2 regions of the Flagellimonas baculiformis genome follow, and region 2 is predicted to be linked to the other one. Evidence: riboswitches for the same ligand, from Rfam matches in the RefSeq annotation. Region 2 holds a riboswitch; the other holds the start of a gene.
What was found. Region 2 has a riboswitch for cobalamin ahead of SD450_RS10065 (TonB-dependent receptor plug domain-containing protein). Riboswitches for the same ligand answer to the same signal wherever they lie in the genome.
Positions count from the first base shown of each region.

Region 1: it holds a riboswitch for cobalamin, as region 2 does, so the genes downstream of both, metE (5-methyltetrahydropteroyltriglutamate--homocysteine S-methyltransferase) here and SD450_RS10065 (TonB-dependent receptor plug domain-containing protein) in region 2, are expected to answer to the same signal.

Region 1 covers NZ_JAUZVW010000002.1:466,314-472,934, forward strand. The annotation lists gene SD450_RS04855 (hypothetical protein) at 1-245, opposite strand, end outside; gene SD450_RS04860 (PAS domain-containing protein) at 346-840, opposite strand; gene metE (5-methyltetrahydropteroyltriglutamate--homocysteine S-methyltransferase) at 893-3,214, opposite strand; cobalamin riboswitch at 3,377-3,574, opposite strand; gene SD450_RS04870 (ribonucleotide-diphosphate reductase subunit beta) at 3,850-5,124, shown strand; gene SD450_RS04875 (ribonucleoside-diphosphate reductase subunit alpha) at 5,127-6,621, shown strand, end outside.
Region 2 covers NZ_JAUZVW010000006.1:22,815-29,435, forward strand. The annotation lists gene SD450_RS10060 (S41 family peptidase) at 112-1,605, shown strand; gene SD450_RS10065 (TonB-dependent receptor plug domain-containing protein) at 1,636-3,498, opposite strand; cobalamin riboswitch at 3,568-3,787, opposite strand; gene SD450_RS10070 (ABC transporter substrate-binding protein) at 3,843-4,994, shown strand; gene SD450_RS10075 (iron ABC transporter permease) at 4,995-6,026, shown strand; gene SD450_RS10080 (ABC transporter ATP-binding protein) at 6,026-6,621, shown strand, end outside.

The DNA of each region.
Region 1 (6,621 bases), on a different contig from region 2:
CCTATGGGGTATTCCTTGAGGTCTATTGCGGGAAGGTTCTGTTTTTTTTCGTTCTGTTCCTCTTGGAGCATTTTGGCCAAGTAACACTTACCGTTACAATCCATCATAGGCTTGTCCTTGTTGATACAGAGGTATTCGGCGATGTAGTCTTGGTTCACCACATACTCAAATACGGGAAGCACAGGCTTTAGCATGGCCACCAAGTAGAGCAGGGTGAAAAATATAGGAAGACCGTGACTTTTCAAGTACCAAAAGGTTTGTTTTGCAAAGATAGACAAGAAAGAAGAATGAATGGTGCGCAAAAGAAATTTACGACATAATTCCCCTTTTTCTCAAATGACCAAATCAGGCCGCAAGCAACTCCTTTTCCAGGGCCAAAAAATTCACCAACTTCCTTTTGGAATCATATATGGGGACTATTTTGATCTGGCATAGATAGGGTTCCCCATTTTTTCGATAATTCAAAACGGAACCTGTAAAGGTATGATCGGTACTTAACTGCTCCCGGATATTTTGTTTTGTATCTTCCGAAGTTTGGGGCCCCTGAAGAAAATGAGGACTTTTCCCTATGGCAAAACTTTTGGAATACCCGGTCATTTCCTGAAAACCATCGCTCACCCAAACAATGTTCTTGTGAGGGTCGGTGATGACCAGTGCATCATAGGTTTCGAGCTGTATCAAATTTTCCACGTCTCTTTCAACAACCCCATTCTTTAGGATAGATCTCAGTTGTGATAGATCTGTATCTTTCCTGAATTGTTTGATCAGTTTGTGATAGTGCTCTGCGTAAAAATCGAAGCACAGTAATGGGGAGATGAATTTTTTTCCTTCTACTTTCATAGGTGTATGACCATTTAATTTGGGGCCGATGTTTGCATCGGCCCCGATAATGTTAATGTGATGGATGTGCTACCATATCCCTCATTTGCTGGGCCGCAGAAACCATAATTTTCAAGGCTTCCTTGGTTTCTTCCCATCCCCGGGTCTTCAACCCACAATCCGGGTTTACCCAAAGCTTGGAGGCGGGCAGCACCTTTTCCGCTTTTTGCAAAAGCCCCAAAATCTCCTTGGAGGACGGCACCCTGGGCGAATGGATGTCGTAAACTCCCGGTCCAATATCGTTGGGATAATCGAATTCTGAAAAAGCATCCAAGAGCTCCATCTGTGAACGTGAGCACTCGATGGTGATCACATCGGCATCCATGTCCGCAATGTCCTTGATGATATCGTTGAACTCGGAATAGCACATGTGCGTATGGATCTGTGTGGAATCTTCCACGCCGTTTGTGGACAGTTTGAATGCTCCAATGGCCCAGTCCAGATAGGTTTTCCAATCTTTTTTGCGCAAGGGGAGTCCTTCGCGTATGGCAGGTTCGTCCACTTGTATGATTTTTATGCCTGCTCTTTCAAGGTCCACCACTTCGTCACGAATGGCGAGGGCAATCTGGTTGCAGGTTGTGGAACGGGCTTGGTCGTCCCGTACATACGACCATTGCAGAATGGTGACCGGTCCTGTGAGCATGCCTTTTACGGGTTTTTCCGTCAACGATTGTGCAAAGGCGGTCCAGAACACCGTCATGGGCTTGGGTCTTGATACATCCCCGAAAATGACGGGAGGTTTCACGCAACGGGAGCCATAACTCTGTACCCACCCATTTTGGGTAAAGACAAAGCCTTCCAGTTGTTCACCGAAATATTCCACCATGTCGTTGCGCTCAAATTCGCCATGAACGGGCACATCAAGACCAATCTCTTCTTGAAAGTGTATCGCCTTTTCGGTCTCCTTTTTTAGAAAATCGATGTATTTCTGTTCGTTGAGATCCCCTTTCTTGAACAGCGATCGGGCCTGCCTCACCTCAGGGGTCTGGGGGAAGGAGCCAATGGTCGTTGTGGGGAAGAGCGGGAGTTTTAAATGCGTTGCCTGAAGCACTTTTCTCTTTTCAAAAGGAGATGTCCTTTGGAAATCACTCTCGCTGAGGTGTTCCACTCGGTGCTTTACCTCGGGTTTATGGATCAATGCAGCATTTTTCCTTTTTTCCATAGAGGCCAAATTGTCCTTAAAGAGTGGGTGGGAGAAGTGTTCCGGGTTTCCTGAAAGGGTTTGGAGGCTTTGGAGCTCCTCCAGTTTCTGTTTGGCAAAGGCCATCCAGTCCTTCACTTCCTTTGGAAGTGTCTTTTCATTGGTTTCCAGATCCAGATCATTGGGCACGTGCAAGAGCGAACAGGACGGGGAGATGATCACTCGGTCTTCGCCCAATTGTTTTTTTGCCCTGCGGATGTATTCCAATGATGCGGCAAAATCATTTTTCCACACATTGCGACCGTCCACCACGCCCAATGATAGGGATGTTTTTTCTCCAAGCTTTCCAGATTCCAAAACTTCGTTCAATTGATCGGGGCTTCGTTTCAGGTCCAGGTGCAGGGCGCAGACAGGTAAGGACAGCACCGTGTCAAGATTGTCCCCAAAACCTTCAAAATAGCTGGCCAACAGAATTTTTAATGAAGGGAACTTCTCGGCTATTCCCTGATATACTTTGGAAATGGCCTCTTGTTCCTCGGCCGTCAGATCTGTGGCTAGAACAGGTTCGTCCATTTGGATCCAAGTGGCCCCAGCTTTCTCCAATTTTTCAAAAAGGATATGGTAAACAGGAAGCAGTTTGGGCAAGAGGTCGAGCCTATGGAAACCCTCTTCCTTTTCCTTGCCCAACAGCAGATAGGTGACAGGGCCCAAGAGCACAGGTTTCGTATGGATGCCCAGAGCCTTTGCTTCATTGAATTCATCGATGATCTTTGTGGAAAGTATTTCGAATTGTTGGTCCTTTTCAAATTCTGGGACAATGTAATGGTAGTTGGTGTCGAACCATTTGGTCATTTCCATGGCGATGACATCCACCCCCTCTTTTTGTAGCCCCCTTGCCATGGCAAAATAGAGGTCCACTGGATTTTTATGGGATTCTTGTGCGTTTTTGTACCGTTCTGGAATGGCACCCACCATCAGCGTGGTGTCCAGAACTTGGTCGTAAAATGAAAAATCGTTGGAGGGGATCAGGTCGATGTCCTTTTCCTGTTGGAGTTTCCAGTTTTCCGTTCGGATGCTCTTTCCGGTCTCGAGTAGGTCCTCCAAGGAGATCTTTCCGGCCCAATACTTTTCGCAAGCCCTTTTCAGCTCACGGTGGGCCCCGATCCTCGGATAGCCCAAATTGCTTGTTTTCATTGCTAAAGCTTTTATAAAATTGAACAATTAGATAAAAGCTCCTTAGCTCAACTTCGCAATGCCTTAAAACAAGAAGAACGCAGAAGGAATTTGCCGAGGGGTTCCCGGTAAGGTTCAAACGTCCGACCTGCCCTGTACGCGAAGGCACCGTCAAAATCCTACAACGTAGGAACGATATGGGCAGGTATCCTGGCTTGTCCGATTTTTGCCGCCTTCTCATCCTTTTGGACAATGGCTCTTATGGCAAAAACATGCTATCCCAAATGGGATCGGACTTACAGTTGCGCGTCAGCTCGTGATTTACACACGATTCCCTTTTAATCCCGACCTGTGTCGGAAACCCTTATCGTTTTGATAAAGAAATTAAGTAAAGAACTTATGGCTGTAAAAGTAGGCAATATTCCTTTCAATTGCATTTGCTGTGTTTTTTGTGGAAAAAATCCTATGGTCGGATGACACTTGTCAGCTTTTCCGAAAAGCCCAGTTTTTAGGTTTGTAACAGTGATTTTTTGGCCCCAAAAATGGGAATGTTGATAAAAGTGTTGAGAACCTGATGGGGTCAATGTAAAATCCAAGTAAAGAAAATATGAATTTTACAATCGAGCTATTTCGTGCAACTCCAAAAAGTTTTCCAAATGCATATTTCTCATATCACTAAAAGAGATTTTAGTACCCAAACATTTGATTTACACAAAATTACAAATGCCATTCTGAAAGCCATGACCGCCGTGGACCATGGGCAGATCAGTGATGCGCAGACCATTGCCGACAACGTACAACGTACTTTGTTGGAACGAAAGAGCAGGGACGAACAGTATGTGCCGACCGTGGAAGAGGTACAGGATGTGGTGGAGAACGAACTCATGAACAGTGAGTTCCATGACGTGGCCAAAGCATACATTATTTATAGGAACAAAAGGGCCCAAATGCGCCAAACGGACATTTTCGAAAAGCGCATCAACCTGAAGCCCTACGAGTATCCCCAATTGTACGAATATGTGCCAGCGATCAGGCACTCGTACTGGATCCATACCGAGTTCAACTTTACCAGCGACATCCAGGATTTCAAATCTGGCCTGAACGAAGTTGAAAAAAGTGCCATCAAGAACACCATGTTGGCCATTTCCCAGATAGAAGTGGCGGTAAAGACCTTTTGGGGGGATATTTACCACCGCATGCCCAAGCCAGAGATAGGATCCGTTGGGGCCACCTTTGCCGAGAGCGAGGTGAGGCACCATGATGCCTATTCCCATTTGTTGGAGATATTGGGTCTGAACAACGAGTTTGAGAACCTCAAGAAAAAACCTGTTATCATGAAACGGGTGCAGTATTTGGAGACCGCCCTTAAAAATGCCAAGAGCGAGAACAACAGGGAATATGCGGAGTCCATTTTGCTTTTCTCCCTGTTCATTGAGCACGTTTCCCTCTTCTCCCAGTTCTTGATCATCATGGCGTTCAACAAGCATAAGAACATGCTCAAGGGAATTTCCAATGTGGTCGAGGCCACTTCAAAAGAAGAGCAGATCCATGGGGATTTCGGGATCGATGTGATCAATATCATCAAAAAGGAACGCCCAGAGTGGTTCGATCAGGAGTACAAGACCATGATCCAGGAACTATGCGAAGAGGCTTTCCAATCGGAGAGCAAGATCGTGGATTGGATCTTTGAGGAAGGGGAACTCGACTTTTTGCCGAAGGCCGTGGTGAACGAGTTCATCAAGAATCGATTCAACAATTCCTTGGAAAGCATAGGCATTGCCAAAATATTCGATGTCGATCAAAAACTATTGGCACAGACCGAATGGTTCGATGACGAGATCATAGGAACAAAACACGGAGACTTTTTTGTAAAAAGATCCATCAACTATAGCAAGAGAACACAAAGTATAACCAGCGACGACCTTTTTTAATTATGGAGAACAAGACCCCATCCCCACAGATCACGGAGCAGATCAAAGACAACAAGACCCAAGAACTTGTAAATGCCAGAAAGGATGCCTTGGCCAAACTCAAGACCAAAGAGGAGGACAAAGGCTTTGAATGGCTGAATGAATACAGCCGCAGTTTTTTGGGGTCGGGCTACCTCACTGAAGGGGCAACCCCAGAGGGTCGTATCCGTGAGATTGCGGAGAGGGCCGAACATATTTTACAGATACCCGGCTATGCGGACAAGTTCTACCATTACATGTCCGAAGGATTTTTCTCCTTGGCATCGCCCGTTTGGTCCAATTTTGGAAAAAGAAGGGGATTGCCCATCAGCTGTTTTGGGTCACACATCGATGACGATATGGGGAACATCCTCTACACCCAATCCGAAGTGGGCATGATGTCCAAATTGGGTGGGGGAACGTCCGGCTATTTTGGAAAGATCAGGCACAGGGGCGCCCCTGTGAAGAACAACGGACAGGCTTCCGGAGCGGTCCATATCATGCAATTGTTCGAGTCCATGGTGGATGTGGTGAGCCAAGGTTCCGTGCGTCGCGGCCGCTTTTCGCCCTACCTGCCCATAGACCACAAGGACATCATGGAATTCTTGGAAATAGGGACCGAAGGAAACCCGATCCAACAATTGACCCATGGGGTCACCGTGACCAACCAATGGATGGAGGAAATGATAGCCGGTGATGAAGACAAGCGGGTCGTTTGGGCAAAAGTGCTCCAGAGAAGGGGAGAAATGGGGTATCCCTACGTATTCTTCTCCGACAATGCCAACGATGGCGCCGTGGATGTGTACAGGGACAAAGACCATCGTATCTATGCCAGTAACCTTTGCACGGAGATCATGTTGCCCTCCAACGACAATTGGTCCTTTGTCTGCGTGCTTTCCAGTATCAATTTGTTGCATTACGACAAATGGAAAAATACCGATGCCGTGGAGACCATGGTCTATTTCTTGGATGCGGTGATCACCGAATTCATCGAAAAATTGGAAGCCTACAGGGATTCTTCCGATCGTGATGACAGGCAGACCTTCCTCTTTATGGAAAGGGCCTATAACTTTGCCAAGGAAAACCGTGCCTTGGGCCTAGGTGCCTTGGGCTGGCACTCCCTCTTGCAGTCAAAGCGCCTTGCTTTTGATAGCCAGGAGGCATACAACCTGAACAATGAAATATTCAAGGCCATCAAGGAGCGTTCCTACAAGGCATCCGAAGAATTGGCCGAACGTTTTGGCGAACCTGAAGTATTGAAAGGCTATGGCAGAAGGAACACGACCTTGAACGCCATTGCGCCCACCACTTCCTCAGCGTTTATCTTGGGCCAAGTGTCCCAGGGAATAGAGCCTATTTGGAGCAATTGTTACGTGAAGGACATTGCAAAGATCAAGGTGACCATCAAGAATCCTTATCTGATGGACCTATTGGAGGAGAAAGGACAAAACAACGCTGAGGTCTGGAAGAGCATTCGCG
Region 2 (6,621 bases):
TGTGCCTATTTTGCATAGTGATTCTTTATATTTCAACATACGTTCCAAGCCCCTATTCTAACCTCTGTATCGAATTGGAATGAAAATTGAGGAACTTTGTAAAATTAAGCTATGAAAAAATATATTCTTCTTTTATTGGGTGTTACCATGGCCTTTACGGCCTGTAGTGATGATGACGGAATCAAGAACGGGCCTACTCCCAACCCTGATCCCGACGCGGATGTCGCTGCCCAGAACTTTATGTGGCAAGCCATGAACCTATGGTATTTTTGGCAAGGGGACGTGGCCGACCTAGCAGATGACCGCTTTTCTTCGGATGCAGAGTACACCGCTTTTTTGGAGGCCAATACAGATCCAGAAAACTTTTTTTACAGTATCTGCAACAAACATACAAGGATAGTTGGCAATGAAGCTGCAATTGATCGTTTCAGTTTTGAAGAGGAAGACTACAATGATTTAGTAAATAGTCTTTCCGGCATATCCCAAAGCAATGGTTTGGAATTTGGATTGGGACTTATCGGGGATACAGACAATGTGTTTGGTTTTGTACTATATATTTGGCCTGATTCGGATGCTGCTACCAAGGATATCCAAAGAGGTGAGTTTTTTACAAGGGTTGATGGGGTTCAACTTACCGTTAGCAATTATCGAAACCTGCTCTTTGGTGACAATAGCAACTATACCTTAGGAATGGCGACAGTATCTGATAATACGATTTCCGACAGTTCCAAAGAAGTTATGCTTACCAAGATCGAGAATCAAGTAGAAGACCCCATTTTGATTGCTGAAACATTGGATGTGAACGGTACCAAGGTAGCCTATCTGATGTACAACCGATTCCTGAGCAGCTTTGACGAACAGCTCAATGCGGCCTTTGCCCAATTTAAAGCAGAAGGAGCCACCGAATTGGTGTTGGACATGCGCTATAATCCTGGAGGTTCCGTGAATACTTCCCGCTTGCTGTCGAGTATGATTTATGGCACCGACACCAACGATGTTTATATCAAACAACGTTGGAACGATAAGATCCAGGCGGAGTTCGACGAGGAAGATCTTACGGATTATTTTGCCAATACCACTGGTGCAAGCAGCATCAACACCTTGAACTTGAACAGAGTATTCGTTATCGCCACAGGGGATTCGGCCTCTGCCAGCGAACTGGTCATGAATGGATTGGCCCCCTATATGGAAGTCATCCATATTGGTGAGACCACTAGCGGAAAAAATGAATTTTCCATCACTTTGGTGGATGATCCAGACAATGCCTTTATCTATAACAGTAGCCGTGAGAACCGAATCAACCCTGACAATAGTTGGGGGCTCCAACCTTTGGTTGGACGTAACGAAAACGCCGATGGTTTTTCCGATTACACCACTGGATTGGTTCCGGATATTGCCCTCAGCGAGGATTTGACCAACCTTGGAGTGTTGGGCGATGTGAACGAACCGCTATTGGCACGTGCACTACAAGAAATTTCAGGAGGATCTGCCAAAATGGATTTTACGGTTGAAATGGCAGCCGAATCCTTTACATCATCGAGACTACATACTCCTTTGAAAGACCATATGTATCTGGACAAACCTTTGGACATCCAAATCAAATAAAAAAAAGCGGCCAAAGGCCGCTTTTTCTTTTTACAGGTTAAGGTTCATCCCTACCCGAAAATTTCGTCCCCGGGTGGTAAATCCAATGATTTCCGTGTAATCCTCGTTCAATAAATTGTCCGCTGCCAAAAACACATTGAGTTTGTTCGAAATCAACTCGTGTCCCAGATACAGGTTTACCAATGAGAAGGAATCCAACTCAATATCCGTAAAACTTACAAAGTCGGTATCAAACCGTTGCCCCGTGTAGGCATAGCTCAACGATACATTCGTTTTCTCGCTCAATTGATATCCCAAGCTCACATTGGCCTTGTGCTTGGGAATACGAATGGCGTTGTCCCCTTTGCGTTCCGTAAACGTATAGTTGGCATCTACGGTCAGGGCATCAAAAGGAAACCATACGGCTTCCACTTCCACTCCATTCGCATCGATCTCATCAGCAATGTTGATGCTCATAAAATTGACATCATACCCAATGGCATTCTTTTCGTTTCGGTCAAAATAAAGCGTGCTGAGCCGCAACCTGTCGTTCACTTTGAATTCAAGTCCTCCTTCTATGGTCCTGTTTTCCTCGGGTTCCAGATCAGGATTTCCGCCAAATGCCCCAAACAATTGGGTCAGGTTGGGCGTAATGTATGAAGTGGCATACGAACCGAGCAATTTCACATATCCGTTCGAGGTCTGGAACACATAGGACGGATTGACGTTGTACACCACATGGTTTCCATACCCCGAATGGTTGTTCAAACGAATTCCCGCATTCAGGTTCAACCCAAAATCGGAAACATAGACCACATTCGCATAGGGATCCACAATGGTGAAATCCACATCTTCAGAAAAGACAGCTTCATCCTTGATGTAATTCACTCCAAGTATGGTATGCAACTGCTCTCCGAAAACATATTTGTTATAGAGGTCCAACACCCAATTGCTTCCCTCAGAAACACTTTCACCATAGGTGTCCTGGGAGTTGGTCTCATAATCGGTAAGAGCCGCATTGAGGTGCAAAGAACCTTTTCCATACGCAAAGGAAGAGGAAACCCCCACCCTTTCCTGTTCGTTTCTCCCGATGTTCGGGGCGTCTGCGTTCGATGCATCGTATTCGTTGCTGAACTTGGTCTGGTTGCCATAGACCGACACCTCAAAATCTTTGGATAACTGATAGCCCAGCCTCACATTGGTACTATAGTGTGAAAACACATCCTCTTCATTGTCCGGTGTCACCGCTGCGGACAATCCACTTTTGTATCGATTGGAAAAATCTACTGCATAATTGAACTTGTTCAAGGTGCCATTCACATTCACCGCATTGCTGATGCTTCCCAGGTCATAGTTCTGGTCCTCTGCGGTCTGGTTGGTACCGATAGTGGTGCTGAAACTGCCAGAAATGTCCTTTTGGGAACTTCTTTTGGTGGTGATGTTGATCACGGCCGTAGCTGCATTGGTCCCGTACAAGGTGCTTGCCGCCCCTTTGATGATCTCTATCGACGCAATATTTGTGGGTGAAAGCAATCGTAGGTCGTACTCTGCCGAAAATGTGGAGGGGTCGGACACCCTCACCCCATCGATGATCACCAAGACCTGTTTTCCCCGGCCACCACGGGCATAAACGCCCAAAACATCCCCGTCGCGGCCACGGCTACCGGCAATCTCAATACCGCTCTTGGTGTTGATGATCTCGGCAACCGTCTTACCTTGGCTGCTTTCCAGTTCTTTTGCGGTGATCTGGATTACCGTCTTTCCTGAATTTTCTCGTTTCAGTTCAAATTTTGAATCGCTCACAACAACCTCGTCCAGTTGTTGCACTTTCAAGGAATCCTGCGGTGTGTTTTGCGCAAGAAGTCCCTTGCCCGCCAATAGGGCGGCCAATAACCAAAAATGATTTTTTTTCATTTCGTTTACGTGAATAAACGGGAGCATAGTATGGTTTCCATACGTAAACTTTTATCCCGAAAGTTTAACATTGTTTGTTTGAATTGGGCAGGTCTCCTGGCTCGTTTTTATGTTGCTTTACCTTCCCATCCGTTTTGTGGACAGTGGTATCGAAGAAAACAACATCCCTTCGGGGTGCCTTTATGGGGCACAAACTTACAGTTGCGGGAACAGCTCCGGATTTGCACCGGATTCCCTTTTAATCGTACAGGAAAAATGTCCTGCACGAACCTAAATTCAGCGCGAAAGTAATCATTCCGTTCATTCTTTTTCTGCAAAAGTCAAATAATCTTACTTTTGGAGTCATGCGGAAAAAATCAATTTACATAGGAGGCATACTCGCCTTTTTGACCCTCATCGGGTGTGGCGAAAAGAAGGTTCCCATAGCCGAAACCCCTATCAAACAAGACCAAAACATCAGGCATGCCAAAGGGTTTACCGTACATACGGACAATGATGTCACCATTATAGAGGTCACGGCCCCATGGCCCGGAGCACAGCAGTCGTTCACCTACGCACTGGTCCCCAAGGAAAAATTGGCGGCCATGACCTTTCCTAGGGATGCATACGATGCCATAGTGGGTACGCCCGTGGAAAAAATGGTAGTCACCTCCACTACCCATATCCCTTCCTTGGAAGCATTGGACGAACTGGATATGGTGGTCGGCTTTCCCAATACAGATTTTATCTCATCGCCCAAAGCCAGGGAACTGGTGGAGAATGGTCAGATCAAGGAGCTGGGCATGAACGAAAGCATCAATACCGAGATTGCCCTGGCCATGAAACCCGAAGTGGTGATGGGCTTTGGGATAAACGACACCAACAAAGGTTACGAAACGCTACTAAATGCAGGTATTGCCGTAGTTTATAACGGAGATTGGGTGGAACAGACGCCGCTGGGCAAAGCCGAATGGATCAAGTTTTTTGCCCCTTTTTTTCAGAAGGAGCAGCAAGCGGACCGTATTTTCAAGGAAATCGAAACATCCTATCAGCAGGCCAAACAATTGGCCCAAAAAGCAACAGAAAAGCCTACCGTGCTCACCGGCGGGCTCTACAAGGATGTTTGGTATGTGGCCGGGGGACAAAGCTGGATGGCCCAGTTCCTGAACGATGCCAATGCCAACTATCTTTGGGCCGACACTAAAGAAACGGGAAGTATCGGTCTGAGTTTGGAATCGGTTTTGGAAAAGGCCCAACAGGCCGATTTTTGGCTCAATCCATCATCACAAACATCATATGAAGAACTCGAAAGTGTGAACGTGCACCATAAACAGTTTAAGGCCTTCACCCAAAAGAAGATTTATTCCAACGCCATTGAAAAAGGGGCCCAAGGAGGACTTGTTTTTTATGAACTGGCCCCTCAACGGCCCGATCTGGTCCTAAAGGACCTCATCACCATTTTGCACCCTGGGTTGCTGCCCGATCATGAACTCCGATTCATCAAGCCGTTACAGTAAATGCAGGGAGCAGCACCATATCGCCTTTCCTTTGTCCTATTGGGCATTGCTTTGATACTCGCATGGCTGCTGAACATCAGTTCTGGGTCGGTTAACATTCCGTTTTCCGAAGTGGTTTCCATTCTTTCGGGCACCGCTGCCCAAGTGGATACCTGGAACTACATCATCTGGGACTTTCGGGTGCCCAAGGCGTTCACCTCCATTTTGGTGGGCGGGGGGCTTTCACTGAGCGGACTTTTGATGCAGACCCTCTTCCGTAACCCATTGGCAGGGCCTTTTGTACTGGGCATCAGTTCTGGGGCCAGTTTAGGGGCCGCACTCTTGCTTATGGGAACCTCATTGCTCGTTGGAATGGGTTCATTGTCCTTTTTGGGCGATGTTTCCTTGGCCCTTGCTGCCAGCATCGGCAGTTTTTTGGTATTGGCCGTGGTGATGGTGGTTGCGCAACGGGTGAAGGACACCATGGCCCTTTTGATCATTGGGTTGATGTTCGGCAGCATCACCTCCGCAATCGTGAGTGTCCTGGCCTATTTTTCCAGTGCAGAAAACCTCCAACGGTTCATTTTTTGGTCCTTCGGAAGTGTGGGCAACCTGAATACACAGCAAATCCTTTTGTTGACGGGCATCGTTTTGATGGGCATCCTGCTCAGCATCATTTCATTGAAACCATTGAACGCCTTTCTTTTGGGGGAGCGCTATGCACAAAGCTTGGGGGTTTCCCTGAAACGGTCCCGGTTCATCATCATCATCGCAACCGGTTTATTGGCAGGTGGCATTACGGCTTTTGCCGGACCCATAGCCTTTGTGGGGTTGGCCGTGCCTCACCTCACCCGACAGCTATTTGACACCATGGAACACAAAGTGTTGGTACCGGCCGTGTTCCTCTACGGAGCCATATTGATGCTGCTATGCGATATGATCGCGCAATGGCCCAATTCGGCCAATGTATTGCCCATCAACGCCATTACCTCCTTGGTGGGTGCGCCCGTGGTGATATGGCTCTTGGTCCGAAAACGAAAAATGCTATTCTGATGGAAAACAAAAGCAAGACCATTCTTTCAACCAAGAATTTGTCCATCGGATATGGCTCAAAAATGGTGGCCAAAAATATAAGTTTTGTCTTGGAACCAGGGGTATTGTGCGGAATTGTGGGCATCAATGGGATTGGGAAATCCACGCTGCTCCGTACTTTGGGAAGGTTCCAACCCAAATTATCGGGAAGCATACAATTGGAAGGAAAAAATGTGGAAGGCCACTCCCCTTCCGACCTTTCGAAAAAATTGAGCGTGGTGTTGACCGAACCACCTGCTTCCAAAAACCTTACCGTTGGGGAACTCATTGCTTTGGGCAGACAGCCCTATACCAATTGGTTGGGCACCATGTCCCCTGAGGACCAAAAACAGGTACAGGACAGTCTGGATGCCTTTTTATTGAACGAACTCAAGCACCGAAAATGTCACGAACTGAGCGATGGACAATTGCAACGGGTGCTGATTGCACGCGCCATGGCCCAAGACACCCCAGTGATTATCTTGGACGAGCCCACCACGCATTTGGACCTCTATCATAAGGTACAGATCTTGAAAATGCTGCAACAGTTGGCCCACGACCAGCAAAAGACCATCCT